One region of the Candidatus Amarobacter glycogenicus genome, then DNA from elsewhere that is predicted to be linked to it. Evidence: riboswitches for the same ligand, from Rfam matches in the RefSeq annotation. Region 1 holds a riboswitch; the other holds the start of a gene.

Evidence for each region. A riboswitch is a leader RNA that binds a small molecule or an ion and turns the genes downstream of it on or off. The one in region 1 is predicted to bind cyclic di-AMP.
Region 2: it holds a riboswitch for cyclic di-AMP, as region 1 does, so the genes downstream of both, IPG14_RS07785 (hypothetical protein) here and IPG14_RS11675 (hypothetical protein) in region 1, are expected to answer to the same signal.

What each region holds. Positions count from the first base shown of each region.
Region 1 is NZ_JADJAT010000019.1:81,740-96,418, forward strand. Features, by position in the region: gene IPG14_RS11610 (cytochrome P450) at 1-177, opposite strand, end outside; gene IPG14_RS11615 (hypothetical protein) at 291-1,172, opposite strand; gene IPG14_RS11620 (HAD hydrolase-like protein) at 1,232-1,915, shown strand; gene IPG14_RS11625 (MFS transporter) at 1,983-3,314, shown strand; gene IPG14_RS11630 (Gfo/Idh/MocA family oxidoreductase) at 3,332-4,387, shown strand; gene IPG14_RS11635 (hypothetical protein) at 4,461-5,150, shown strand; gene IPG14_RS11640 (VOC family protein) at 5,185-5,604, shown strand; gene panD (aspartate 1-decarboxylase) at 6,786-7,187, shown strand; gene panB (3-methyl-2-oxobutanoate hydroxymethyltransferase) at 7,208-8,047, shown strand; gene panC (pantoate--beta-alanine ligase) at 8,105-9,019, shown strand; gene IPG14_RS11660 (DUF5652 family protein) at 9,029-9,253, shown strand; gene IPG14_RS11665 (hypothetical protein) at 9,298-9,783, shown strand; gene IPG14_RS11670 (hypothetical protein) at 9,792-11,720, shown strand; gene IPG14_RS11675 (hypothetical protein) at 11,733-12,212, opposite strand; cyclic di-AMP (ydaO/yuaA leader) riboswitch at 12,277-12,424, opposite strand; gene IPG14_RS11680 (acyl-CoA dehydrogenase family protein) at 12,682-13,887, shown strand; gene IPG14_RS11685 (CoA transferase) at 13,887-14,679, shown strand, end outside.
Region 2 is NZ_JADJAT010000004.1:85,820-100,498, forward strand. Features, by position in the region: gene IPG14_RS07750 (enoyl-CoA hydratase-related protein) at 1-494, shown strand, start outside; gene IPG14_RS07755 (alcohol dehydrogenase catalytic domain-containing protein) at 504-1,538, opposite strand; gene IPG14_RS07760 (NAD+ synthase) at 1,629-3,374, opposite strand; gene IPG14_RS07765 (hypothetical protein) at 3,531-3,719, shown strand; gene IPG14_RS07770 (hypothetical protein) at 3,862-4,017, shown strand; gene IPG14_RS07775 (response regulator transcription factor) at 4,127-4,918, opposite strand; gene IPG14_RS07780 (antibiotic biosynthesis monooxygenase) at 5,237-5,524, opposite strand; gene IPG14_RS07785 (hypothetical protein) at 5,633-5,851, opposite strand; cyclic di-AMP (ydaO/yuaA leader) riboswitch at 5,930-6,074, opposite strand; gene IPG14_RS07790 (SemiSWEET family transporter) at 6,219-6,542, opposite strand; gene IPG14_RS07795 (GNAT family protein) at 6,610-7,188, opposite strand; gene IPG14_RS07800 (GNAT family protein) at 7,185-7,715, opposite strand; gene IPG14_RS07805 (redoxin domain-containing protein) at 7,937-8,392, opposite strand; gene IPG14_RS07810 (hypothetical protein) at 8,547-9,083, shown strand; gene IPG14_RS07815 (SPFH domain-containing protein) at 9,094-10,689, shown strand; gene IPG14_RS07820 (hypothetical protein) at 10,686-11,135, shown strand; gene IPG14_RS07825 (8-oxo-dGTP diphosphatase) at 11,167-11,667, opposite strand; gene IPG14_RS07830 (enoyl-CoA hydratase/isomerase family protein) at 11,687-12,493, opposite strand; gene IPG14_RS07835 (SIS domain-containing protein) at 12,565-13,632, opposite strand; gene IPG14_RS07840 (phosphoglucomutase/phosphomannomutase family protein) at 13,796-14,679, opposite strand, start outside.

The DNA.
Region 1 (14,679 bases):
GAGAATCTGCTGGACATCCTCGAAGCGGCCAACAATGTAGCGCCCGAACAGTTCGTCATAGACGGCGCGGCCTTGCTCGCGGACATCATCGAGGAGGGTGAACGGATCCTTCTGATACTCGGGGTTCGCGGGAGAGAGGCCCATGCCAAGGGTGGGAGGGGTCTGTTGCTGTGTCATCGTGCGGCTCGATGTCTGGGGATTGCGGTAGCCTAACAAACGCGAAAAGGGTTCGAAAGCATCTCGGGAAATGTTGGGCTGCCGAACCGCGAGCGCTCAGGGAGCGCGTGCCGCTAGCGCAAAGCCCAGGTCCAGCGAGATGTGAGCGAGAGCGGGCGGCCCGGCGCGGCAAAGTCCGCTCCTTCAGAAGACGGTGTAGCGCCTGCAGAGAGGTTGAAGGCATCGGGGGGACATGTCTGGGGTTCAACGCAGAACGCCTGCGGAGGCGTATAGACCTGGAGATGCGGCCGCGGGCAGGCAAAGGCGACGGTGAGCGAGAGCCGGTCCCAATCGATTCTCGCAGCGGGGGTCTGAAAGCCGGTGTAGCAGTCATCCAAACGCCGGGCGCCGAGCGGGGCACCCTCGAGCGCGAAATCACCCGAGGGCGTGGCGAGTTCGCCGGTTGGCAGGTGGTCTCTGAGCACATGCCGGTTACCGGCCGGGACGGCAAGCCCAACATCCCGGGAACCTGCCACATCGCGGCGAAACCACGGGTGCCATCCGCAGCCAGCGGGGAACGCTTCCCTGGCCGAACGGACCTCGAGCTTTAGTGCGAGATAGCCTGGGCCGAGTTCAACTCGCTGCCATGCCCGGCCCTCCCACGGCCAGCCGGCACCGAAACCGCACACCATTTCCACAACCCGTCCGGCCCGAGCCACCACCTGCCACGGCTGGTCAAATACAAGCCCGTGGAGCGCCTGGCCGGCCGCATCGAGGGGAACGGCGTACTCGCGTCCAGCCCAGAAGAACCTCCCGCCGCGAATCCGGTTCGGCCAAGGGGCCATGGGGTAGCAGCCGCCGGCGAACGGCTCGCGCGCGTACATGGCCGGCTCGGGCGGCGCGAACAGGAGTGGTTCCTCGCGACCGTCGATTTCCACGAAGAGCTGGTGGATACGCCCGCCGTAGCGAGGTTCGATGAGGGCGCGGGCGCCGGATGCGCGGAGTTCGATCGCCACCGGAGCGAATCGTGCGCGCCGAGCGATGCCTGGGACAAGTGCCGGGTTACACTGGATGCATGCCCCGGATACTCCTCTTCGACATCGATATGACGATGGTACGCACCGACGGCGCGGGCCGCGGAGCGATGGATGCGGCGTTTCGCCAGCAGTTCGGAATCGAGCAAGCGACCGAAGGGATGGTATTCGACGGCCGGACCGACCATGGCATCTTCAACGAGTGCCTCGAACGTCACGGGCTTGGTGGAAGAGACCTGAGTTCACATTTCGAGCGGATCGCGGAGAGTTATCTCGACCATCTCCCGGGCCGTCTCGCGGAGAAGGGTGGGGTCGTGCTCCCAGGCGTCCGCGAATTGCTTGGCGCGCTCGCGGACGAGGATGCGGTGGTCGGGCTGGCGACAGGAAACCTTCGGCGGGGAGCGGCGCACAAGCTCCGGCACTTCGGCCTCTGGGAGCACTTCGCGGGCGGAGGATTCGGAGACCGGCATACCGTCCGCGCTGAACTGGTGCGCGACGGCATTGCCGAGTTGGAGACAAAGTTCGGACTGGCGGCCGGCAGTGCCGGGGTGATCGTGCTTGGCGACACCCCGCTCGATATCGACGCAGCGCACCTGGCGGGGGCGCGAGCGCTGGGCGTAGGCACCGGCCGGTACTCGCCGGAACAGCTGCGCGAAGCAGGCGCAGAGTTTGCACTTGCCGACCTTGGGAACACACCAGAGGTGCTGAAGATCCTGCTGGGTTGAGCGACGATAGCGCAGTGATGGCGCGCGTGTAGACTCGGGCAAGCACTTCATCAGTGGGTAACGATTCATGGGGCATGAAATAGCGTCTGCGGGCGGGGCGAGTGCAGAAAACGCCTCGCGCCGTATCTATTACGGGTACTGGCTGATCGGCGCTGCGTTCGTCGCCCAATTCGTCGCCGTTGGCTCGCAGAACTACGTCGTCGGCGCGTTTCTGAAGCCGATGACGACGGAACTGGACTGGACCCGATCGGAATTCACGCTGTCGCGGACGCTAGCCCAGGTGATCATGGCGTTCACGGGCTTCTTCATCGGTGGACATGTGGACCGCAACGGCGGCCGGAAGTTGATGCTGGTTGGCATCGTGATCCTGTCGACATCGCTCTTCTCCATGAGCTATGTGCAGTCGTTGTGGCAGTGGATCGCCCTGAACGGGATGGCGATGACGATCGGCGCGGCGATGATCGGGAACCTCGTCGTAAACGTGACACTTTCCAAATGGTTCGTCGAGAAACGCGGCCTCGCAGTGGCACTGGCTTCGATGGGCGTTTCCTTCGCCGGGGTGCTCCTGACTCCCGTGATGACGGCCGTGATCGATGAATGGGGCTGGCGCTGGGGCTGGCGCTGGATGGGCATCGGTGCGGCTGTGCTGATCATTCCGATATCGATGGTGATGCGGCGCGCCCCGGAAGACTACGGGCTCCACCCGGATGGGAAGTCGCCGGAGGACGTGGCATCCGGTGGGGGGATGAAAGCCACCGCGGACTTCGCGTCATCGCTGACGCGGCAAGAGGCCCTGCGGACCGTTTCGTTCTACATGCTGGTCTTCGCGTTCGGGATGTTCGGTCTAACCATCGGCGTCATGCTGTTGCACACGATCCCGTTCATGACTGACGCGGAGTACAGCCGCTCGACGGCGGCGTTCATGATCACCCTCGCGTCCATCCCCGCGCTGATCTCCAAGCCGTTCTGGGGGCTGTTGATGGACAAGACGGACCCAAAGCGGCTTGCCTCGATCAGTGCGGTCATCACCGGTGTCTCGCTGATCGTCATCACGACCTCCGTGAAGGCACATAACGACCCTATCATCTGGGGAGGGTTTCTCCTCCTGGGGTTCGGTTGGGGCGGAATGATCCCATTGCAGGAACTGATCTGGGCGACATTCTTCGGCAGGCGCCACCTCGGCTCGGTGCGCAGCGCGGGGCTGCCATTCTCACTCTTCCTGGGGGCGGGCGCCCCCCTGCTGGTCTCGATGTACGTGGACCGCGTCGGCGACTACGACGGCGCGCTGCTCGCCGTCGCGGGGATGAACCTGGCCGCAGCGGTCCTACTGCTGTTCATCAAGAAGCCGATGCGAGCCGGCGGGTTGGTACCGGCGCGCGAATCGACAGCACCTTCTTAGGCAGCCACAATCGCGGAATGCTCCGCCTCGGACTCATCGGTTCCCAGTTCATCGGCAATCTCTACTGCCATTCCCTCGGGCAGGTAGACGGCATCGAAGTGACCGCGGTCGCCTCGCCAAACACGGCGGAGCAGTTCGCCGGGCGATGGGGGATCGGCGCGCATTACGCCGATTGGCGCGAAATGGTCGCGAACGGGCCGATCGACGCGGTCGCGATTGCCGCTCCGAACGACCTCCACGCCCTGATGACGATTACGGCTGCCAACAACGGGAAGCACGTGCTCTGCGAAAAGCCGCTCGCGATGAGCCTCGCCCAGGCAGATGCGATGGTCGAAGCCTGCCGGCACCACGGCACGACCTTGATGTACGCCGAGAACCTGCTTTTCGTGCCCATGTACCAGCGTGTGAAGGAGCTGACGGCGCGCGGCCGCGTGGGGACTCCGTTCCTGGTGAAGCAGGCACAGTGCCACGGCGGGCCATACTCCCCATGGTTCTGGGATGTCTCGCGCGCGGGGGGCGGCGTGATGATGGACATGGGCTGCCACAGCATCAGCGCAATCTGCTGGATCATGGGCGGCTGGCCCGAGGCAGTGACGGCGACAATGGGCCGTTACGCGCACGCCGAAAAGGGGATCGGCGAAGATCACTCGACCGTCATCCTGCACTTTCCCGATGGTGCGATGGGTATCGCGGAGAACTCCTGGGCGATGCCGGGCGGCAACGATTACCTGGAGGTGTATGGCCCGAAGGGACGGCTCGTCGCGAACCTTGAACGGGGACCGGCGATCTCGATGTACACCGCGGCCGATGAAGAAGCGGCAGGCAGCGCGGCGGGCCAGCCGGGGTGGCAGTACCCCATGTACGAGGAGGCCTGGCAGTTCGGATTTCCGCAGGAGCTGCAGCACTTCGCCGATGTGGTGGCAGGCAAGACCGAACTGCGTTCGAGCGGGGAAGACGGCCGAAAGGTACTGGAGATCGTCTGCGCAGCGTATGAATCCGCGAGGACGGGGCGGCGCACCTGGTTGCCGTTCCGGAGCGACTACGCGAAGCCGATCGACCACTGGCTGGTCTAGTCGTAGAGATGCTTAACCGCGAGTTTTGGCACGATGGCGACCGAATGGCGGACTGCCAGTACATTAGTTCGCGATGAGCTGGATTCAGTCGTTTTTCCGCACCCCTGCACGCCAGGCAATGGGCTGGGCGCTCCTGGGCATCCTCGGCATGGCTATGGCGGGAGGTGGGATCTGGTTCCTGACGGGTGACGGTGGCGGATCCCGGACCGCGGACGCCGGAGACGAGCCAAGTCCGACGGCGCGGCCTACTACGACTCCAAGCCCGACGCGGACGGCGACGCTCTCACCGAGCGCGACGGCATCGCCGACCGTGACCGAGACGGCTTCTCCCAGCCCCACGGCGACGACCCGGCCGGCCACAGACACGAACACCGGAGGTGGAGGAGGCACGGGAGCGCCTGCACCGGAGCCGACAGCCACGCCCGAGCCGACACCGCCGCCCGTGGTGGCAGGGGGTGACTACTGCCCGAACAGCAGTTCGAATTCACCGCCGAACAGCGTGATAGGCATCTTCACGATCGGCGGGGCGCCGGCGCCGGCGAACACTGCCGTGAGCCTCGCGTTCGACGGCGTGGTCGGCCCGACGCGCCTTACGACGGCTGCCGGCGGCTACCGCGTGGACTACTTCGCCGGGCCAGAAGGCTGCGCCAACCGCGTCGGGGCGGCCATTTCGGTCGTCTACAATGGTGCGTACTACGCAACGGGACACACCGTGGGCGACAGCCCAGGCGCGCCGGTGAACGTGACGCTGGCGATCCCGTAGCATTCGGTCAGAGTCCCCATCCCGGAGGATGTTCATGACCGAAATGGCTTTCGCCAAGATCAACCTGCGCGTCCGCGATCTGGACGCGGCTGTGGACTACGCGACCGGTGTCCTCGGGGCGAAGGTACTCCGGGCCAGCGCGCCGATCTCGTTCGGACAGATGGCGATGGTCCAACTGGGCGGGCTGGTGATGGAGATCATCGCGCCCGCGAGCCCCGATAGCCCACTCGCGCAGCTCATCGAGAAGCGAGGGGAAGGGATCGATTCGATCGGTTTCACCGTCCCGGACGTTCACGTGGCGTCGGACTCGATCGATGCTGCGGGCGGTCGAATGACCGGCAGCCAGGGCGGCGGCGAGGGTGACATCGCGTGGATGCATCCGAAGAACCCGCTTGGGCTTTCGCTGGAGCTGCTGCGGCGGGACTTCTGGGACGAGGCGATGAAGCCGCGCTAGGTCTGGCGTTTCCGACGGCCCGGCGGTTCCGTATTATGCCGCTCGAATATTCGTGGGGAGAATCGAGCGATGCACGTCTGTGCCCTTTGTGATCCTGGCAGTCTCGTCCGAACGGTCGGCGGTGGCCCCGGCGCCCCGGCCCTTCGATTCCCGGAAGTGCTCGAAGGCCCCAAAGGGCGGGCGCAGGGAGGCGCCGCGGTGGCGGCACTCGGTTGTGTTGCGCAGCGGAACAGCGCCGCACCGGGCGCGCCGTTACGCCGCATAACAGGACGACTCCAGCGACCGGTGCCGCTGAACGCACCGCTGGATGCGTCGGTAGCCTGGGATGGCGGTAACGGCAGCGTGCAGATCCTCGACGGGGAGGTGCCAGCGGTCACCGGCACGGTCGAGACTGGCGAACCTCTCACAGTCCAGGGCCTGCCCGAACGCCTCCGCGAAGCCGTCGCGCGCATGGCCGCAGTGAGCGGAGCGGAGTGCCAGGGTAAGTCGATCGCGGATGAGGATCGGACCCAAACTGTGCCGGCTATCCGCAAGGGAGCTCGGGGGTTGTTCCTGCCGGGCGGGGGGCCCCCCGACGTCATCGCCTCGCCGTTCGTGGCAGAAGCCAGTCACCGGGATGCCGAAGGCCCCCCCCCCCTGGCCGATCGGTCTTCACCCATCGCCCGCCCTGGACCCGAGTGGCCGGCATACCGGGTTTTGGGTACCCCCGACGGGATAGAAGGGCGGAAGATGTTTGGCGCCGCCGGACTGTTCGATGAAGCGGGGACGCCCTACGTGGTTTGCGAAGGCACCGGGCGGTGGTCCGGGGGCCGGGGGAAGGGGGGAGGGGCCGGGCGGCCGGGGGCGGGGCCGGGGGGGGGGGGGGGGGGGCCCGCGGGGGGGCCGGGGGGGGGGGGAGGGGGGGGGGGGGGGAGGCGCCGCGCCGCGGGGGGGGGGGGGGGGGGCGGGGGGGGGGGGGGGGGCCGGGGCCCCCGGCCCCGGGCCGCGGGGGGGGGGGGGGGGGGCGGGGGGGGGAGGAGGCCGGGGCCCGGGGGGGCCCCCCCCGGATTCGCCGGCGGGGGGGGGGGGCGGGCGGGGGGGCGGCCCGGGCGGCGGGTGGCGCCATCGTCGCTCCCCTCCCGAACCCCGCTCATTGAGGCGGGGATTTGTGTTTCCGGGGCATTCTCAGGGGCAACGCGGCAATGCGAACGATGATGTCCGGGAAGATCCACCGGGCAACCGTCACTGAGGCGAACCTCGACTACGAAGGTTCGATCACCCTGGACCCGGACCTGATGGAAGCGGCCGGGATCCTCCCATATGAGCAGGTCGCGGTCGTCGACGTGACGAACGGAGCCCGGCTCGAGACGTATGCCATCAGGGGCATGCGCGGTTGCGGGGAAGTCTGCGTGAATGGCGCAGCCGCCCATCTGATCCACCGCGGCGATACGGTCATCATCATCGCCTACCAACAGCTCACCGAGGCCGAAGCACAAACCATCGCGCCGAAGAAAGTCTTCGTCGATGGCTTCAATCGCATCAAGAACGTCGAACCCGGTGACGGCTTTTCGCACAACCCGCGCGAAGCCGTCCTGGCGCACTGATCTCGAAGGAAGGGACAGCAATGGGACGCATCTCGGTTCATCAGTTGAAGCAGTGGAAGGCCGAAGGCAAGCGGTTCGCGATGATCACGGCATATGACTACCCCTCGGCCCGGCTCGTCGAGCAGGCGGGTATCCCGATCATCCTTGTCGGCGATTCCCTCGGGAGCGTGGTGCTCGGTTACGAGAGCACCGTGCCGGTGACGATGGAAGACATCCTCTATCACACACGGGCGGTGGTCCGTGCCACGAGTAAGGCGATCATCCTGGCCGACATGCCGTTCATGAGTTACCAGGCGAACGCCGATGAAGCAGTCCGAAACGCGGGGCGGCTCCTCCAGGAAGGTGGCGCTACGGCGGTGAAGCTTGAAGGCGGCAGCCACGTCGCGCCACTGGTCCGCCGAATGGTCGATTGCGGCATCCCGGTGATGGGACACCTGGGGCTCACGCCGCAATCCGTGAACCAGTTCGGGGGCCACAAGGTTCAGGGAAAGACTCCGGCAGCGGCGGCGAAGCTGTTGCAGGATGCCCGCGCGCTGGAAGAGGCGGGGGCATTCGCGGTAGTGCTGGAGACGATCCCGGCGCCGTTGGCGCGGATGGTTACGGAACGGATCACGATCCCGACGATCGGGATCGGCGCCGGGCCGGACTGTGACGCGCAGGTGCAGGTATTCCACGATATGCTTGGCATCTATGACGACCGGCGCACGCTGAAGCACGCGAAGCGTTACGCCGTCCTGGGGGAGACCATTCGCGAAGCTGTCCGCGCATACATCGGTGAAGTTGAAGGCGGTGAGTTCCCGACCAGGGAACACAGCTTCGAAATGGATGAGGCGACGCTCTCCGAGCTCACCCCCGCGTGACGGACCACCGGGCCGGGTGCGGTTTCGCTCCGGCCCCTCGGGACTCTGGAGGTCTCGATGGCTGATCAATGGAACAATCTGCGGGACGCGCGCTTCCTGCTGGATGAAGACACCCGTCCTCTCAACCCCGTGCCTCCAGTCATCCTGACGACGCCTGCGGCGATGCGGCGCTGGAGATCGGCCAACTCGGGCAGCGTCGGCTTCGTGCCAACGATGGGGTATCTCCACGAGGGGCACATGGACCTCGTGCGGCGGTCCATCGACGAGAACCTGCTCACCGTTGTGAGCATCTTCGTGAACCCCACCCAATTCGCACCGGACGAGGACTTCTCCCGGTATCCTCGCGATGAGGTGCGCGACCTGGCCCAGCTCAGCGCGGCTGGTGTCGATGCGGTCTACCTGCCGGGCGCCACGGACATGTATCCGGAGGGATACCAGACGTACGTCGAGGTGGAGCAGGTGACCCGGCCGCTCGAAGGTGCGAGGCGGCCCGGCCACTTCCGAGGGGTGACGACGGTGGTGCTCAAGCTGTTCAACGCCGTGGGCCCCGACCGCGCCTACTTCGGGCGCAAGGACGCCCAGCAGCTGAGAGTGATCCAGCGAATGGTGCGGGACCTGGACCTGGGGGTGGAAGTGGTGCCGTGCGACATCGTCCGGGAGACGGATGGGCTCGCGATGAGTTCGCGTAACGTGTATCTCTCCCCGGAGCAGCGGACGGCGGCGACGGTGCTCAAGCGCGCCCTCGATGACACACGCCGTCGCTGGGCCGAAGGTGAGCGTGATGCGGATACGCTTCGCGCCGCGGTCTCGCGGCTCATCGACGCCGAGCCGCTCGCCGAACTGGACTATGTGTCGTTGGCAGACGACGAATCGCTCCAGGAACTGGAGGGAACGGCCGTGCGGCCCGCAATTCTCTCAATGGTCGTGAAGTTCGGAAAGACGCGGCTGCTCGACAACATCGAACTGGCGTAGGGGCGGGGCATGAGATCGAAACCGAAGAAGAAGGTCGTCTTCCCAATCGTGGTGTGGGACATGGCGTGGAAGCTCATCGCCGTCCGGCGCGCGTGGAAGCGACGGGAGTACAAGTGGGTCGCAGCGCTGGTACTTTCGAACACGGGAGGGGCCGTCCCGATGTTCTACCTCTGGCGCACTCGCGGGGAGGCCGGGGAGCCCGGCCAGGAGCAGGGCGGCGGTATCGCGCCTTGACATCGGTGTTACGTTGCCGGTGATACGCAGGCGAGGGAACCGACATGGGAGAGAAGGAAACGGCAAGCGCCGAAGAGGCGGGGGCGCTCAAGCAGAAGACGAAATCTAACCAGAGCAACGATCGGACGGCCGCCGAGGATGGCGGCGACCTGGAAGACGACGCGGGCGAACTCGAACGACAGGCGGCACCGAAGAAGGCGGAAACAAAGGACGCCCAGCGCGTTGCAGGTGGTGGTTCAGGAGATCCCGCCGCGTCCGCGATAAACAACAGCCACTCCAACATCAAGAACCTTCGAGACAGCGGCGGTGGTGGTGGTATCGCGATTGACGAGGAGGGAGTCCAGCGAGTTGCGGCGGGTGGCCCAGGGGACCCCGCCGCGGCGGCCATAAACAACACCAAATCGAACATCAAGAACGTGCAGGACATCGGCGGCGGTGGTGGCATCGCGATCGACGAGGAAGGGGTGCAGGGTATCGCCGTGGGCGACGAAGGAACGCCGGCGGACAAGTCCAACCCGAAGACGCACTGAACCGAACCGTGAACGGCGGCGCCTCAGCTCTGCTGGCGAGACTGGCCGCGGCGCCCGGCCCCGGGATCCGCATCGGCATCGAGCAGGAGTTCGAGGTCTGGCAAGACGGGAAACGCCTGGATTTTCGGGACCTGATCCACGGTCTGAACGTGGACGGGCTGCGTCTGGATCCTGGCGATGTGAACGCCTACCGACTCCGTTCCGGCATGGTCCTGACCTGCGACGAAGCGGAGGCAGAGGTCGCGACGCCCCCGATCCCCGTCGGGCAGGGAGTGGCCGCAGCTGTCGTGGCAGCCGCTGCGGCGGCACGGGCGACACTCGAGGCGGTGCTGCCACCGGGATGCGAGGCGCGAGGCTACTCCACCCACCTGAGCGTCTCGGCGCCGGGTCCCGCCGATGCGGCCCTGGCCGAACGCTACGCCCGGACCTTCGGACCGGCGTTCGCGATGCTCATCGACCGGCCGCAATCGCTGGGGATCTACATCCGTCCACGCCCAGACCGGCTCGAACTGTGCGGCGAATTTGTCGAGGGAACGCGACTTGGGGCGGTGGCGGCGTTCGCGGCAGGCAGCACACTCGCCGCGATTGCCGGACAGTTTCCGGGCGAGACGGTCCTGGAGCTGTTGCCGTGCCATGAACGTTTCGGCTACCGGGTCCACCGCTCCAGCACCGGTGTCGACCTGTACAGCGCGGGGAGGCTGGCACTGCTGCGAACACCCGGAGGAACGACGAGGCTGGCGCAGGCGCTGCTGCAGGAGGCAACGGCACTGGCGGAGGCCCAGATGGCGCGGCTCGGCGCCGCCCAGGATACGGCGGGCCTGCGCGCAATCGCGGACGGCGAGGCATCAGCCGGCATCGAAGTGAGCGGGAGCGAACTCGCCGGCCCAGCGGCGCCGGCCACCGCATCCAGCTATGGAATGGGCATCCACCGATGGCAGAACGGTCCACGGGCGGTCGTCCCGCGGGTGGCTACCTGGGACAGGTCCATCTTCGAGGTCCGTGGGGCCTGTGGACCGGCGCGGTACCTGGCCGTGCCGTCCACCGCGCTCAGGGAACTCGCCGGCGCGCTGGAGGAAGACTTCGAAACGGTCGTGGATGCCATCCTTGCCAGCAACGGGACGGAGGAGATCGGCGACCCGCACACCCCGAGCGTGCATGCAGACCTGCCCGCCGACCTGACCTCGCTCGTCCCGGAGGAAATCCCGGTTGACGGCCCCGGCGGCAAGCAACGGGGCAAGCCGTTGTCTGGAGCGCGCGCCGGGAAGGCCAGTTCAGCGCGCATCTACAAGTTCCTCCCGCCGATCGTGCTGCCGCTTCCGCGCACTCCGCCAGGGGCGCCACCCGCACCAGGGCAACCAGTCGAACCCCCGCAGGCGGCTCCCGAACCGTCGTCGCCGCTCCCGCCTCCGCCAAAGGGCGGGCCTCCGTGGGGAGTCCTGGCTGTCATCGGGGCGGCGGCCGCAGGGATCATTGTGGTAGCGGCGGTGGCGGTCAGCCATGGAGGCAGCGACGCCGGCATGCCTTCTCCAACGGCAACCATGGCACCGCCCACGAGCGAGTCCTCACCCGCGCCGACGAAGAGTTCCGAAACTGCGACCGCGAGCCCGACTCCGACGAAGCCAGCGGAAACCGCGACAAACCCGGCGGGTTCCAGCCCCACCGCGGCGCCGGCGACGGCAGCCCCCGCAACCGAGGTGCCCCCTACGGCGAAGCCGCCGCTTGAGACCCCGGTGAACACGCAGACGCCGACCGCAACCTCGACGCCGACGCCCACGGCGACGGCCACCATCCGCCCGACGGAGACACCGCACCCCACCAACTCACCGACGCCGAGCCCGACGAAGATACCCTTACCGACGTTCGAACCGGTGCCGACGTCGGCGCCGACGGCCATTGGCGTGCCGTGCACACCGAGCCCCGGGACCGTCTGCCGATAGCGGCAGCTCCGCTCAGCCTGAGGTGCCGATCTCCACGTACATCGCCTCGAAGAGAAGCCAGGAGAGACGATTGTGATGGCGGGCGAGCGCCATCTCCAGGAGGATGGCGCGCTCGCCGAGTTCGATCATCTTCCAGATGTCGACCGGGGTCTCGTCGTCCGCGGCTGCGAGCAGGTCGTCGATCTCCGACAGGAAGATGTCGTGCTCGGAACGCTGGATCCCGACCCGGAAACTGAGGCGAGGCTGGACGTCCTCGACGGCATTGAGGGGCGAGTCGGCGAGGCCAGCCAGCCAAACATGACGGCGAATCGCTGCCCGGGCGTCCGTGGCGAGGTCGTGAAACGACTCCTGCCACGCGTTGGGTCTGGCAGCGTGGAACGGCAGTCGTGCGGCCAGTCGCAGCTTTTCCCGTGCATCGGAAAGCGGGTCGCGGAACGCATCGGGTTTGCCGACGGCGGCCTGGGGCGTGAAGGTGCCTGAATAGACGGTCATGTGTCCTCCTTGCGACCGTGCGATGCCTTCCAGACGGAAGGCACTTCGGATGGGGAGGGATTGGGAACACCCTCCGAAAGCCTGCGAGGTGAGCTGACGGGTTCGGCGTCGGTAGTCGCCTACGCCCTTCCTATGAGTGGGAAGGACGATTCACCCCATGAAGTGGGTCCCCCGCCTTCGCCCACGCGGGCGAAGTTCGGCTATTTCCACGCTAGCCGGGACTGGCGGTGCACCGGGTTGTCTGCGGGTTATCGGACTGTAAATTCGGCGTAAAACCGGCGGGCTCAGGTTCAGCGCTGGGGCACGACGCGGAACGGTCACGTGGTCTTGGCTGGTGGACGACGAGGCGCCACAGTCGTCTCCGCCCCTCGCGGGACAGTGGGAGAGCACGTCCCCGGGAGTTCGACGGTGGCGGGCTTCAGGGCGAACGTTGCAGAGCAGCCGCACCCACCGCAGACTGCACGGCACTGTGAACTGGAACGATTCGCCAGAACAAGCCCGATTCCGGACGGCGGTCCGCGAAGTCATCAACACCCGGCTTCCCCTGCGCTACAAGCTCGCTGCCGAAAGCGGTGGTCCCGGCGAGCGCGCCTGGGAGAACGACCGGAAGTCCGCAGACCCGGCAGCACGGCAGGCCGCCGTTGAATGGCACGCCGCTCTCTCGGAGAAGGGCTGGGTCGCGCCCCACTGGCCAAAGGAGCACGGCGGCGGCGGCATGAGCGCGATGGAGCAGTTCGTCTTGAACCAGGAGTTGGCGACTGCGGGGGCGCCTGCGGTTGGTGGTTCCGGTGTCGGCCTGCTCGGACCGACGCTCATCCTCCACGGGAACGAAGATCAGCGGAAGAAGTATCTGCCTCCCATCCTCGCCGGCGAGGCCACCTGGGCGCAGGGTTACAGCGAGCCCGGAGCGGGCTCGGACCTTGCTTCGCTGCAGACTCGGGCTACGCGAGACGGCGACGACTTCATCTTGAACGGCCAGAAGATCTGGACGTCAGCAGCGCACACTGCCGATGCCATCTTCGCTCTCGTGCGGACCGACCCAACGGCGCCGAAGCACCGCGGCATCTCGTTCCTCCTGATCGACGACATCAGGGCGCCCGGGATCTCGATCCGGCCGCTGGTCGATCTCAACGGCAGACATTACTTCAACGAGGTCTTCTTCGAGGACGTCCGGGTCCCAGCGGCGAACCTGGTTGGTGAAGAGAACCGCGGCTGGTACGTCGCCATGACGCTGCTGGACTTCGAGCGCTCGAACATCGGCGGCGCGATCGGTGCGAAGCGGACGCTGAAGCGGCTGCTCAAGGTGGTCGCGGGCGACGCGGTCCTTCGGGAACGGCTGACGCATTCGGTGCTTCGGCACGAGATTGCGCAGCGGTACATCGAGGCCGAAGTGATGTACCAGTTCTCAATGCGCATCAGCTCGATGCAGAACCGCGGGCAGCTCCCGAACGACGAAGCTTCGATGGCGAAGCTTTTCAACTCGGAGCTCTCGCAGCGCGTGGCGCAAACGGCCATGCAGGTGATGGGACTGCGCGGACAAGTGACCGAAGACGACGGAGAGGCCTCTTTCGGGCGCCACTACCTGGGCATGGTGCCGGCCACAATTCGGGGCGGGACGAGCGAGGTGCAGCGGAATGTGATTGCGACGCGAGGCGCCGGGTTGCCGAGGGGTTAATGGCGCACACAGGCCCGCTCGCCGGCATCCGCATCCTCGAGTTCTCGCAGATAGTGGCGGGGCCATTCGCAGGCGTCGCGCTTTCGGATATGGGCGCCGACATCATCAAGGTCGAGCCGCTTCGTGGAGAAGATCGCAGGAACAGCGGCGCAGTCGTCCCCAACGAAGGCAAGTACTTCCAGTCGCTGAACCGCGGGAAGCGGAGCCTGACCGTGGACCTGGGGACGCCGGATGGACAGGCTCTCATCCACCGCATCATTCCCGGGTTCGACGTGGTGCTCCTGAACTACCGGGCAGGCGTGGCTGAACGGCTGAACATCGGATACGAGCGCCTGTCAGCGATCAATCCCCGGCTGGTCTACGCCAACATCACGGGTTTCGGTGAGAAGGGGCCGCACGTGCATCGTGCCGGCAGCGATATCGTGGCGCAGGCGTACAGCGGCCTGATGGCGGCCGAGGGAAAGGTGGATGAACACGGGGCGCCGCAGAGCCTCCAGAGCAGCACGTTCATCGATCGGACGACCGGGTTGGCAGCGGCGATGGGCATCTGCGCCGCGCTTCTCCACAGGGAACGGACCGGGAAGGGCCAGGAACTCCACGTCTCGTTGTTACAGACGGCGCTTGAACTGCTTTCGGACAAAGTGATGCGCGAGCCGGTGCACGATTCGGTGCTCCGCGACCCGTTGATCGCAGAACTCCACGAGAAGCGCGACAGCGGAGCCCGTTACGACGAGATCGCAGACGTGCGCAAGCAGCAGGCGCCCCGGTTCGCGAGCCATCGCCTGTTTTACG
Region 2 (14,679 bases), on a different contig from region 1:
GGCTCACCAAGCCGGTGATCGCGGCAATCAACGGCCCCGCCGCCGGCGTTGGGCTCGTCCTCGCATGCTTCGCGGATGTCCGCTTCGCTGCCTCCGGGGTCAAACTCACGACCGCTCACGGCCGTCTCGGCCTTCCCGCCGAATTTGGCCTGTCGTGGCTGCTCCCGCGCCTGATAGGGCTTGCCCGTGCCCAGGAGTTGCTCCTCTCCAGCCGCGTCTTCCTGAGCGACGAGGCTGCCGAGATGGGCCTGGTCCACAGGTGCCTTCCGCCCGAGGACCTCATGCCGGCAGTCTGTGCCTACGCTTCGGGTCTCGCCGCCCGGATCGCTCCGTCCTCACTTCGTGTCACTCGCCAACAGGTCTACACCGACCTCCATCGTGACGTCGGTTCTTCCGTCGCAGAGAGCGAGATGCTCCTCAACCAGCTCATGCGTGGCAACGACTACAAGGAGGGCGTCAGGGCCCTCCTTGAGAAGCGTGAACCCGAGTTCTAGCTAGGCTGGCTAAGGGCGCAGCGCGATCTTCAGCACGCCGCCTTCGCGCTTTCGGAACAGGTCGTAGCCTGCCGGCGTGTCGCTGATCTTCATCGAATGCGTCAGCAGGGGCGTCAGGTCCACCGTTCCGCCGGCAATCAATGCCATCAGCCGCTCCAGCCGGTTTGTCCCCACCGGGCAAAGGGTCGTGACCAGCTTCCTGTGGATGAACGTCCCGCCGGTCGCCATTGTCAGTTCCGGGAACGCCCCGTAAACCCCGACACTGCTGACGGTGCCGCCGATGCGTACGGACGCGCAGGCATTCGCGAACGTCGCCTGGTGGCCCAGGGCTTCCACCGCGATGTCAACGCCCCGGTTGCCCGTCATCTGCTGGATCTTCGCGACCGCGTCCGCCGGGTCAAGCACGATGTCGGCTCCGAACCGCTTCGACATGGCCACTCGCTCCGGGATGGATTCGACGGCGATGATCCTTCCGGCGCCAAGCGCCCTCGCCCCGGCGGTCGCGCACAGTCCCACCGGGCCTTGAGCGAAAATCGCGACCGTGTCGCCCGTCCGGATCCCCGCCCGTTCGATGGCAGCGAAACCAGTCGACATGATGTCGGTGACGAAAAGCACCTGCTCGTCGGAGAGCGAGTCGGGCACCTTGGCCAGTCCGGCCTGCGCCCCGTTCACCAGGAAATACTCGCCCTGCGCCCCAAATAGGAGGTTGCCCGGCGCGTTGAAGGTCTCGCAGACGCTGTGGTCCCCCTCCTGGCAGCGCTTGCACATGCCGCAACATGCGAGGCAGCCCGACGCCACCCGGTCACCCGCTTTGAAGTTCGTGACACCGGCGCCGACGGCTTCGACCACACCGATCGCCTCGTGGCCCATCGGCACTCCCGCGGGTATCGGCATCTCGTCGACGAGGTGCATATCGCTGCCGCAGATGGTGCTGAGAGTCGTGCGGATGAGCGCCTGGCCCGGCCCCGGCTGGTCCGGATAGGGGATCTGGGTCATCGCGACGGAATGCTGGCCGGTCTTCACACAGGTATTCGAAATGGGCACGGAAAACTCCTACCGGAGGTGATTCGGCAGGAGGGACTCTACCGCTCGGTAAGTGACCGCACAATCACCCCGGAATGCGGGCCATCGAGACTACTGCGTGAGTCGGGCCGCCAGCGGCAGTCGCCGGTCCCGGCCGAATGCCCGCGGCGTGATCTTTACGCCCAGGGGCGCCTGTCGCCGCTTGTACTCGTTCCGGTCGATCATCCTCACGGTTCGCTGGACGATTTCGGCATCGAAGCCCATGGCCACGATTTCGCTGACGGTGCGGTCGTCCTCCACATACGCCTCGATGATTGGGTCGAGGATCTCGTAAGGTGGCAATGTGTCCTGGTCCAACTGGTTGGGCTTCAACTCCGCACTCGGCGGCTTCGTGATGGTGCTGACGGGGATCACCGGCCTCGTCTCCTGCTCGTTTCGCCAGCGCGCGAGCGCATAAACGAGCGTCTTCGGCACGTCCTTGATAACCCCGTAGCCACCGGCCATATCTCCGTAGAGCGTGGCGTAACCGCAGGCCATTTCACTCTTGTTTCCAGTAGTCAGCACAATCGACGACGAGAACTTGTTGGAAAGCGTCATCATCACGTTGGCACGTTGGCGAGACTGGAGATTCTCTTCCGCCGTGCCGGGCGCGGTTCCTTCGAAAGCGTCAGCCATCATTTCAAGCATCGCGGCATGCGCGGGCTCGATCGGGATCGTCAGGTAGCCGATCCCAAGGTTGGCGGCGAGCTCGTTGGCGTCGGTCATCGAATGGTCGCTCGAGTAACGGCTCGGCATCGAGACGCCAATCACGTTCTCCGGCCCAAGAGCATCGACCGCGATCGCCGCAACCAGCGCGGAGTCGATGCCGCCCGAAAGCCCGATGAGCACTTGCTTGAAGCCGGTCTTCGCCAGGTAGTCGCGCGTGCCCAGGACCAGCGCCTGCCAGACTTCGGCATGGTCGTCGAGCAAGGGAGCCTGTTCCCCGGTCACCGGTTGCCGCTCGGGCAGCCGGAAGCGGCCGTGCGGGTCGGGAATGTGTCGTTGCTCGACGTCGATCAGTCGTTCCCGGTCTCGAAGCTCGACGCGCCGGCGCGGGTCATGCAGCCGGCGCTGGGCGACCGCATCGAGGTCGACCTCCAGGACCAGCAGCGCTTCCTCGAATTGAGGGGCCCGCGCAAGGAGCTGGCCGCCCGCATCGCATGCGATCGACGCGCCATCGAACACCAGCTCGTCCTGTCCCCCGGCTGCATTCAGATACGCCACCGCGATGAGGTTATCGGCCGCCCGCGTCGAGATCATCCGCTCCCGGGCGAGCGCCTTCCCCCGATGGTACGGCGAGGCATTGATGTTGATGCAGAGCTCCGCCCCGCCCAGCGCCATCGCATCGAGCGGCGAGCCGGGATACCAGATGTCCTCGCAAATGCTTACGCCGAAGACCAGGTCGCCCACCCGGTAGATCGGCACTCGGTCGCCGGCCGCGAAGTACCGCTCCTCATCGAAGACGCCGTAGTTCGGGAGACGCTGCTTGTGGTAGGTGTCGTGCCACTCACCATCGATGAAGACCGCCGCAGCGTTGTACGCATCGCCGTTGTGCCAGTCGACAAAGCCCACCACCGCGATCAGCCCCGCCGTCTCCGTCGCAAGGCCCGCAACCGCTTCCCGTGAGGCTTCGCAGAAAGCCCGTCGCAACACCAGGTCCTCGGGCGGATAGCCGGTGATTGCCAGCTCCGGGAACGCGACGATCGTGCAGCCTTCACGTCGTGCTTTTGCCAGTTCGCCGCTGATCCGGCCGCGATTCCCCGTCAGGTCACCCACGGTGGTGTTGATTTGCGCAAGTCCCAGGCGGACAGTCCTCATTACGCGTCCCTCTCCCGCGAGTATAGCCCGGTGCCACGCGGGTGGCCGTGCGCACCGCTAAGGGTTTCCCGTAGGCAGGATCCCCGATTTCGCCGCGCTCCCGCCAGTGGGATTCTGGTTCCGGTGGCGCTTTGAGGTAGGGAGATGTCTCGAAGCATGGAACTCGTCAGTCATTCACCGTGTCCGCTTTGCGGGCGGGTGACCCGGGCGCACTCGCGACTCGTGGTCGCCGACATGGAATCCGGCGGTCTCCGGGCGAATAGCTACGCGACAGTGATCTGTCGTGACTGCGCCTTCGCCATGGTTGTCCGCAGCGAAGCCGCGTCCCTCAGGCAGGCCGTGTGAGGTAACCTCAGCGCAGCCGCCCACCGCATCGAGAAGGGCCCCGGAGAAGTCGAGACTCCGGGGCTTTTCGTCGCCTCGCCGCCGTTGACACAGGCGCTACGCTGAAACTGCCGCTCAATGTTTGGGCGCCAGGGGACTCCGTATGGGTGAAAAAGAAACCGCTGCCGGCGTGATGTCCGAGGATGCCGACCAGGCTGCCAATCCCGCAGCACGCGCCACCACCGTCAAGGGGTCGAAGTCCAACACATCCGAGCGAGCCACCACCGTCAAGTCGAGTAAATCGAACACTTCCGACTGAGTCGACCGGACCTTGCCTGTCATTCCGCATCCCTGGCGTCGTCCTTTGAGAAACGGAAATGCCCGGCTGCTAACCGGGCATGTGCGGATGAGTAGATCTTAGTTCTGTTCTACCCGGCGAGGGCGTCGACATCCGGACCGAGCATCGACTGCGCTTCCTCGACGCTTTCCAGCCGCACGATTCCCTTGCGGATCGCGTAGCGGATCAGGTCGGTGCGGTTGCGGGCGTGGAGCTTCGCCATGATGTGCGCTTTGTGTGCCTCTACCGTCTTCACGCTGATGTAGAGTTCGTTCGCGATTCCCTGGTTGGTGTAGCCCTCGGCGATCAGCTGGAGCACTTCGCGTTCGCGGCTGGTCAGTGCCTCAACGCCGTTTCGCTGATCCGTCCGCTTCGCCTGGTACAGCACCTCGGCGAGGTCGAAGCCTTCGCTCAGCGCGCTCGAAAAGTAACTGTTTCCCCGGTGCACCGTCTGGATGGCGAGCACGAGTTCGGAGACATCCGACTTCTTGATGATGTAACCCGAAGCCCCCGAGCGAATTGAGTCGAGCAACTGGTCTTCGTCAACGAAGCCGCTCAACATCACGACTCGCGTGCCCGGGCAAGAGCGCCGGATCTGGCGTGTCGCTTCCAGGCCATTCAGGCCGGGCATCACGACGTCCATGAGGACCACGTCTGGCTGCAGCTTTTCGACTGCCTGGACGGCCTCGCGGCCGTTCTCCACATCGGCGACGACTTCGAGTTCCGCATGGCTTTCGAGAAGCATCCGCAACGCCTGCCGGATGACCGCGTGGTCATCAACAAGGACGATCCGGATGACATTCGGACCTCGCGAGCCCTGCTGGGTGTTCGAAGCCGCGTGCCGGAGACCAACCGGCCGGCCGATGGTGCGAGTGGTATTCAAGGTGTGCTCCCTCAGTGAGTTCCCGTGGTCAGCGCCTCGAAATCCGCTCGCGATAGCGCCGCCTCCCCCGTCCTAAGAACTTCGATTCCGATTCCCTTAAGACTCCCTGAAGTCTAGGCACGGCATCCGGGGGGCGTATTGGGAAAAACCCGCATAAGGAATTGGCGTTTCCCGACGACTCGGCTGGGCCGTCCCGCAGGTCTACGTCGGCCTTCCGCCGACGGGTTCCGCCGCACGCTCGGCAGCGAAAACGCCAACAGCGGGGGCTCTTGCCCCCGCCACAGTGTGAAGCCTCCGGCCTTCGCGCCGGGGCCTCTCTTAGATGCTGAAGAAAGCCCGATCCGTGTGCCCCGCTTCGGAACACAGGTGAATCTCGGAACGCAGCGCCATCCACGACTGGGTGTTGGCCAGCCCTTCGGCCGCTGCCTCGTTCTCGTAAATTCCAATTCGGGCGATGTCGCCCGAGTCGTCATGCGGGCGAAGCAAGTAACTCTGGATGAATCCCGGCCGGCCCTCGGAAAGCGCGTCGAGCTTCCGCATGAGTTCTTCGAGCCGTGCTTCCTGGCCCCGCGTTGGCTTGGCGATCGTCAGTCGTATGTATGCCATGAGTTGGAGAACCCCCTGTGCCCCGGAATCATAGGGAACAACCTATCTCCGGGAAAAGCGAAGCCCCCGTAATCGGGGGCTCGTGTGATGCTTTTCGCTGTTTTCGACTCAGAGCCGAAGCTTGCCATGGGACGGTTGGCGGCGGCGCTGCCGCTGCGGCAGTGCCGCTTCCTCGGCCGCGAGGTCCACCGGCGGGCTCGTCAGCACTTCATGAACGTAGCCGCACATGATGCAACTACCGTACGTGCCGTGCCAGTCCCGCTCGACGATCATCGAGCCGCGGCACTTCGGGCATGACTTGGGGGGGGCTTCCTGCAAAGCTGGCATAGGGATCTCCTCCTCTAACGAGTCGTAAGTAGTAGTCGAGGGCAGAAAAAAAGACCTCGATGCGGGCGACCTGCTCGCCAGGCCTTCCGAGACTGCCTCCGGGGTTAGCTGACGGGCTCGGGCGGAAGGCGCCCTATTAGCTGCACAGCGGGAGCAGCTAAATTCGCCCCGAGGAACTGGGTCCCCCGTTGCGCCTTGTCGGCGCACTAGGCAGGTGTTTGCACTGTTTAACCGAGCGCTTTGTAAACGGCGGGAAAACCGCTTACAGCCGGAAGCTACCAATCTTCGGACAAGGGTGTCAACCCCTGATTGCGATTTTCGTCACAAATTTACCGCTTGGTTGACAGAATTCGAGCCGTTATTGGGGTTATCCCTGATCCGTCGTGAACACTTCGCCCACCCGACTTCGTGCCCCGTCGGCGGCCGCATCGGGCCGTTTCCGCCCCCAGTGCCAGATACAGGCCAGTGTGACTCCTGCCCCGGCCACGCCGGAAATATTCGCGACCGTGCCCACAAGGTCGCCCTTGGAGACAAAGTAGACGAGCCAGCAGCTCAACCCACCGAACATGATCAGCCAGGCGCTCAGCGAATAGCCCTGGACGTCTTTCGTCCGGAAGATCCGCAGGATGTTGGGGATCCAGAAAACCTGGGTCAGCACAACCGCCACCCAGCCAACGAGCTCAATCGACAACGAGTTGTCTCCTCCGCCCCAGCGTAGCTTTCCGATGAATAACGCGTTAGTACGGCGGGCCGGCCGGTCAGTCCTCCAGCTTAAGCTCCCCTTCCAGCAACCCCATCACGTGGATGTCGTGGTATTGCCCGAACTTGTAAAGCGCCTTCCGTTTCGTCACTTCGAGCTGGAAGCCGACCTTCTCGTACACGCGGATGGCGCGCTTGTTGTTTGCGTAGACATCCAGCTCAATGCGGTGCAGGTTCATTACCTCGAACCCGACTCGACAGAGCACGCGCATGGTGTCCGTCCCGTAGCCGCCATCCCAGTACGCTTTGTCGCCGATCGCGATGCCGAGTGTCGCTGACCGGTTCTCCGGGCTGGCGCCTTCAAGCCCGCAACCGCCGATCATGCGCCCTTCCAGCGTTTCGACGGCGAAGCTCGCGTTTCCGTACCGAACCTCCGACATCCTCTCTATGAACCCGCGCTCGGTCCGATGCGAGAGGGGATAGCGAAGGGCGAGATGTTCGGTCACCTCCGGGTCGTTGAACCATTCGTGCAGGAGCTGCTCATCCTCGGGTTCCCTGGCCCGAAGCCTGATCAGTCGTCCCTCGTACGGCGACTCGGCGTACGACGTGCTGGTGGGTTCGGCTTTTGCCTGGCTCATCGAAGCTCTCCTCGCAGGAGGCCCATATGGGCCAACTGGTGCCATCTATTGGCTTTCCACATCGCGTCCCGGGCGACGCCCTCGTGCTTGAAGCCGACCTTTTCGTACACGCGGATCGCGCGCGTGTTCCAATCGAACACACTGAGCTCGATTCGGTGGAGGTTCATCATCTCGAGCCCGAAGCGGCAGACTGTGCGCATCGTATCGGTGCCGTAGCCTCCGTCGAGGAATTCGTGCTCTCCGATGGCGATACCGAGTCCAGCGGTGCGGTTCTCGGGGAAGCCGGGGTGGAGGCCCACCCAGCCGATCGGCTTCTGGTCGTCCAGAGTCTCGACGACGAAACGCGCCTCCTGGGGACCGGGATCTCCCGAGGCGAGCCACTCGGATTCGAACTTTCGGCTCTGGACATAGCGGGCACCAAGGAACTTCGTCACCTGCCAGTCGTTGATCCAACGGTAGAAATGGTCGACGTCCGTCTCTTCCCGCGCGCGCAGGCGAATGAGTTCCCCCTGTAAGGGTTGCGGCATGGCTCCACTTCTCTCTCGGCTACAGAGAACCGGAAGAGGCCCGCCAGGTTCTGGCGGGCCTCGTGCCGGTTCAGCGGCCAGGTGGTTCTATGTTCGATCCGGGGCTCCGAAAATGCAGTTTGACACATGCATACCGATACCTTCGTCGTGCCCGAATCCTAAGCGAAGGACGCGGGGGATCACAACGCTTGTACCGGCAAGCGGCCCGGCCAGCCTTTGGTCTACGTCAATGCCGCCAGCAATTCCAGCGCCTTCACCGGGTGCGATTCGAAGTCGCGCGCTTCGATGTAGATGCCCCGGACGACGTGGTTTTTGTCGATCACTACCGTCGTCCGGTTCATCACTCCGGCAGCCTCGTTGTAAACGCCATACGCCTTGCCGGCCTCGTTCTTCGGAAAGTCGCTCACCAGGGGGAACTCCAGCCCAAGCTTCTCCTCGAACTCACCTGCTGCCGCGAAAGAATCGACTGAGATGCCCAGGACCTGGGCATTGGCCTCCACGAACCGGTCAGTGTGGGTCCGGAAGGCCGTCATCTCACTCGTTCAGCCACCGGTGAACGCGAGAGGGTAGAACGCGAGCACCAGGTGTTTCCCTGGGAACGAATCGAGAGTGACTTCTTCGCGCTTCTTGTTCCGAAGGGCGAATGCCGGGGCAGGTTGACCAACTTCTATCGTCATGTTCCAACCGTACCAGCTGCGAATTTCATGGCCCACTCACACCGCAGCGATGGCACCCCTGGTCCGACTGCTGACGCCGGGTGCCTGCGGCCCTATGATTCCCCCGTCCTGCCGGCAAGACGGCACGCCCATCGCGCGGCTGAGTGGAGGCACTATGCAGTTTGCGTTCCTCGTCATCTTCGGAGTCGGCCTGGCGCTCCTCGCTGTGACCTTCATCCTCGGCGAGATCTTCGATTTCGGTGACCACGGAGACCTCGGCGCCGATCCGAGTCCCCTGAGCTCGCGCGTGATCTTCGTCTTCGCCACCGCATTTGGCGGCTGCGGCTTCATCGGCACTGCGCTCGACTGGCCTGCCTGGGCTTCCGCCCTCCTCGCGGTCGGCGGGGGGCTCGGCGTCGCAGGCGGCACATTCTTCCTCATCGTCCTGCCCATTTCCCGCCAGCAGGGTTCGACCGACGTCCACGAAGCGGACTTCACAGGCCTCCAGGGGCAGGTCACTTCGGAAATACCCGAAGGTGGCCTCGGCCGCGTGACCGTCATCGCGCCCACCAGTAAGGCCCGGATCGGTCTGCCTGCCCGGTCCGCTGATGGCCAGCGGATCCCCTTCGGGGCAACGGTCCGAATCGAGATGGCGGGCCCAGGCCCGGCCGTCGTAACCCCAAGTTCGTCCCCTGCTACGGAAGCCCAGTAAGGAGCCCCTCGTGGTCGCAACCGCAATCCCCTTCGTCGTCGGAGGCATCGTCCTCGCTGTCATCCTGGTGGCCGCGCTCTTTGCGCGGTTCTACATCAAGGTCCCGCCAGACCAGGTCGCCGTCTTCACCGGCCGCGGCGGCTTTCGTGTCGTCCGCGGTGGCGCCAGCATCCGCGTCCCGATCATCGAACGCGTCGACTACATGACCCTCGCACCCTTCGAAACCACGCTTCCGATCAAGGGCGCATATTCGAAGGAAGGAGTCCAGGTTAACGTCGACGCAGTCGCTCTCGTCCGCTTTGATTCTGAAGACGCAGCCATCCGCACTGCTGCCGAGCGTTTCCTCAACGCCGACCGCGACCAGCTCCACGCCACCGTCCAGGAGATCCTCTCCGGCCACCTCCGCAGCATCTGCGCGAAGATGACCGTCGAGGAGATCAACAGTTCGCGCGAAGCCCTCGTCTCGGCTGTCACGAACGAAGCTGGCTCGGACTTCGCCGGGCTCGGCATGAACCTCGACGTCCTCACCATTCAGCACATCAGCGACGACAACGGCTACCTCGAGAGCCTCGGACGCAAGCGCGTCGCCGAAGTGAAGCGCGATGCTGAGATCGGCGAAGCCGAAGCCGCGCGCGACGCGATGATGCGCTCCGCGGAGGCCAAACGCGAAGGCCAGACGGCCCAGGCAATCGCCGATGCCTCGATCGCCGAGGCACAACGTGACCGGGACTTGCGCGTCGCCAAGGCGCAGGCCGACGTGGAGGCCGAACGGGCCCGCGCACAACAGGCGGGCCCACTTGCCGATGCGGAATCTCGCAAGCAAGTCACGCGAGCCGAGGTCGCCGTCGAAGAAGAGCGCGTCCGCTCGAACATCGCCGTCGAACAACAGGAAGTGCTTCGCCAGCAGCAGGCGCTCGAAGCCAGCATCATCAAGCCCGCCGAGGCCGAGCGCCACGCGGCCGTCCTGCGCGCCGAGGGTGAGCGGCTGGCGATGGTCGAACGTGCACAAGGCCAGGCCGATGCGCGCGCCCTCGCCGGCGAAGGCGAAATGAAACAGCGCATCTCGATTGCCGAAGCGCAACAAAAGGAAATCGAAGCCAAGGGCGAGGGCGAAGCCCGCGCCCGAACTCTGAACGCGGAAGCCCATCGCCTCGAACTCGAAGCCGATGGCGCCGGCCAGAAGGCCATCCTCCTCGGCGAAGCCGAAGGCAAGCGCCAGCTGGCTGAATCGCTTAACGCTTACAACCAGGCCGCACTTCAGCTCTCCGTCTACCCGGAGCTGATTGCCAGGCTTCCCGAGATCGCTGGCGCGCTTGCAGCGCCCTTCGCGTCCGTGGACCGCATCGTCATGATCGATGGCGGCGGCGCGAACGGCAGCGGTCCGCTTGGCAAGTACGGCAGCACCGTCCCGCTGCTCCTTGCCCAGGCTATTGAGACCCTGCGCGCCGTCGGTTTGGACCTCCCGGCTCTGTTCAGTCCCGAGAAGGCGCCGGCCCCGGGCGATGGCTCAAGCGCATCCGCCCTGGACAGTCTCGCCGCCGAGGTGGAGGCCTCCGCTCGGCCCCTCGATCCCCCGTCTGAACGGTCTGAAGCACCGGGCCTGTGACTGCGCCCCGGGCCTTCCTGATCGCCTGTGGCGAACCGGCTGTGAGTGCCGCGCTCGCCGCGTTCGAAGCGGCCCGGTTTTCTGGCCTGCCGGTCGAGCGCGTCTTGCTCCCCGGCGGCTGCTGGTGGCTCGCCGAGGCTGCCTCGGCAGGCCGTCTCAAGCGGATCATCGCCAGCCGTAGCGCCGCTCTCGATGGCGTCTCAGCGATGATTTCTGGTGATTCTGTCAGCGAGGTCGCGCTCCTTGGCCACCAGGACTGCCACTGGTATCACGACCGTGCTCCTGCCGCCGGTCCAGGTGAACTTGTCCGCCGCATCGGCCAGGACCTTTACATCGCCCGCGATGAGATCCTGCGCGTCGCTGGTCGCGCCCTGACGGTCACCGGCCACGTCCTCATCCGACGCGCGGGAGCCGAGTTCACGCCCCGGCAGTTGTTCCCCGAGTGAGGAGTCGAGCGCCGAACCGCGAGTCCCGGCGTCACATCCGGCTGAAAGCCCAGCCGTCCGGGACGACGGCCAGTCCGTCATACGGCTCGACGCCGTGGAACGGCCGCGGGTCGCTGTCGAATACCATCGGCAGCCAGAGCCGGTCGCCTTCCCACATGGGAAGTTCGCCGTTGAGGAGGCGCGCAATCGAGATCCAGTGGAGGTCGCCCTCCGGGTTGGAAGCCATCGGCGTCCCCTCCCACCCCTCGACCAGGAACACGAACCCGAACCAGCCTTCCCGCCGGTCGCCAAAACCCGGCCAGGAGAGCGTGCCGCGCAACCGTAGCGACGTGACCTCGATCCCGGCTTCCTCGCGGATTTCCCGGACCATGCAGGCGGCGAGGTCTTCGCCCGGTTCCATCTTGCCGCCGAGGCCGTTGTACTTCCCGTAAGCGTGGTCCTGCGGACGGGCGTTGCGATGCACCATGAGCACCGAAAGGCCGTCCCCGGACAGCACATACCCCAGGGTCGCCAGGATCGGCGCATACATCAGGACATCACCGGCAAAGGAGTCAGCTTCCCTTGAACTGCGGTTCGCGCTTCTCCACGAATGCGCGCGGGCCCTCCCGGGCATCCTCGGTAGACTGGGCGATGAACATCGCCATCTGTGCCATGTCCAGGTGCTCATCGAACGGGATATTCGCGGAGCGGTACACCAGTTTTTTCGAAAGCTGCACTGCGACCCCAGGCCCGTTTGCGATCTTCTTCGCGTACTCCGTCACCCGCGGCATCAGCTCTTCCGGTTCGTAAACGGCGAGCGCGTAGCCGATCTCCAACGCTTCCTGGGCGGTGATCATCTTCCCGGTCCAGATCATGTCCAGCGCGCGTTGCGTCCCGACGACGCGGGGCAAGGAGTACGTGCCGCCGTCGCCCGGGATGAGGCCCATGCGCACATAGGTCATTCCCACCCGCGCCGTCGTGCTCATGAACCGGATGTCCGCCATCGTCGCCATGTCCATTCCCGCGCCCGCGGCTGCCCCGTTGATTGCCGCGATGTATGGCTTCTCCAGCTGGATGAGCGCGCGAGGGATCGGGTGCACCCGGTCACGTAAGCTGTGCCGCCGGTCGGCTACCGAAGCCTGCGTCCGCAGCACCCCGCTGCCACCCGCTTCCGCTGCCACGTTCATCCCACTGCAGAACCCACGTCCCGCGCCCGTGATGATCACCGCCCCTACGCCGCGGTCCTGGTCGGCGCGACCGATCGCGTCCGCCCATTCGGTCAGCATGTGGTCGTCAAATGCGTTCAGGCGCTCTGGCTTGTTCAGCGTAATGGTCGCCACGCGGTCCGCGACGTCGTAGAGAATGGCTTCGTAGGTCAACGGGTCCAACCCCCGGGAGAAGTGTCCGCGCATTCTAGCCGCGTTGGCGCGAACACGGGGGCGTGCATCCTTCAGGCTCGCCGGGCGGTCTCCTGAGCCATTGCCGCACGGACGCGCTGCAGGCTCGGCGTCGGAGTGGGGTCAACCCCTCGCAGCAGGGCCAGGTAGCACGACAGGTGGTCGCCCCACGCTGTCGCCTCGAACTGGTCGGCCAGCCGCGAGATTCCGCGAGTTGGCAGCCCCGCCATCGCACCACCCAACGTGTCGAAGATCCCCGAAAGCAGCTCGAATCGCCGCTGGTTCCCCACGGACGCTTTCGGAGACGTGAACGCGAGCCCCACGGGGTGGGCTACCTGGCCCGTCTCCAGTCCAACGACAAAATTATGTGTCGCCTCCGGGACTTCTTCGAACACCGCGACTGCCTTCGCGTTCTCCGCGAACTGGTTCTTGGTCCTGCGCCCAACCGGGGCCAGGTGCTCCGCGGCCAGTACCACCAGGGGGTCGGCCTCAGCCAGCAACTCGGCCAGCTGCTTCGCAGGGTTCCGCTCCGCGGCGACTTTCCGGCCAACATGCCCACGGACGAGTTCCCGGTGAGCCTGCGCCACATCGGCGACATCCGGGTCGCATAGCGCGTTCAGGCCCAGCCGCTGGCCGATGCGCATTAGCGCCGCGAGCGTGTGCCCAAGGGCCGCCCGCGGTGGAGAAGCGTAGGCGATCCGGTGCCAGTGGATACCATCTGCTTCCGCTCGCCGCGCCAGTTCTCCTCCCGTGGAGATGGCCATGACCGACGCTCCGCGCATCCGCGCCTCGCGGTAGCACGACAGCGATTCCTCCGTGGCGCCCGAGTACGAGAGCGCTACGACGAGCGTCCGCGGTCCCGCGTAGGCGGGAAGCGAGTAACCCCGCACGACTTCGATCGGAATTGGGGCCTGTTTGTCCGAATGAGCGGCGAAGTAATCGCCAGCGGCCGCCGAGCCGCCCATCGCGGCGATCACGACGCTGTCATAGCTCGCCCCCGGCACGCCCAGCGAAAGCGATGCCAGCCATGCGCGCTCAAACTCCTCACCAAGCTTCTCGATGTGGCCGAACATGCCCGACGCATCGATCGCGTAGGCGCCGGGATCGTCCAGCCGTGTCATGCCAGTCCGGCAATCTGCCGGCCGGCATCGAGGACCGGACGCACGAGCGTGCTTGCAGTCACTTCGGTATAGATCCGCAACAGCGGTTCCGTCCCGGAGAGCCGGAAGAGGAGCCAGCCCTCGTCGATAAAGAATCGCCAGCCGTCTGTCCGGTCGGAGCTCCTTACCGGCCTCCCCGCGATTTCGCCCGGTCTCGCCGCATCAAGGTTCGCTTGAACCGCTCATTCGAGCCCGGTTCCAGTTCGATGTCGATCCGTTCGTAGTAGTGCGGCCCCGTAATCTGGAAGACGCGTTCAAGCAACTCCGAAGGCGGCTTTCCCGTCGCCGCCGCGTAGTCCAGGAGGTACAACCCGGCGAGGATGCCATCGCGTTCGGGCAGGTGCCCCCGGAATCCGTAACCGCCGCTCTCCTCGCCGCCGATCAGTGCATCCTTTTCCATCATCAGTGGCCCAATGTGCTTGAACCCGACCGGAGTCTCGTACAAGTCCACTCCGTAGTGCTTGGCAAGCAGCGCGACCATGTTCGTCGTCGTAACCGACTTTACGATGGGCCCGCGCAGTCCCCGCTCGCCGAGCATGTAGTTCACAAGCAGGGCGAACGCACGCAGTTGGTCGACGTAGTTCCCCTTCTCATCCACCAGCCCGACCCGGTCGGCATCCCCATCGTTCGCGATGCCGATGTCGTACCGCCCGCTCGCCATCAGGTGCATGAACTCGCCCAGGTTCGACTCGATTGGCTCGGGGGCGCGGATACCAGGGAACGCCGGGTTCCGCTCGCCGTGGATTTCCGTGACGGTGCTCTTTCCGCCCGCGAGGAGTTCTTCGAACAAGCCCGCCCCCGAACCGTACATCGGGTCGACCGCCACCCGCAGTCCGGCGGCTTTGATTCGCGGAATGTCGACCTTCTCTCCCAGGGTCGCGAGATACCCGGGTATCGGGTCGAATCGCTCGATGCTCTCAGCCGTCGACGGCGCGAGCTTCACGGCCCCAGGAGTCGCAAGTATCGCGGGAACGCGCCGCTCAATTTCGGCGACGAACTCTGGACTGG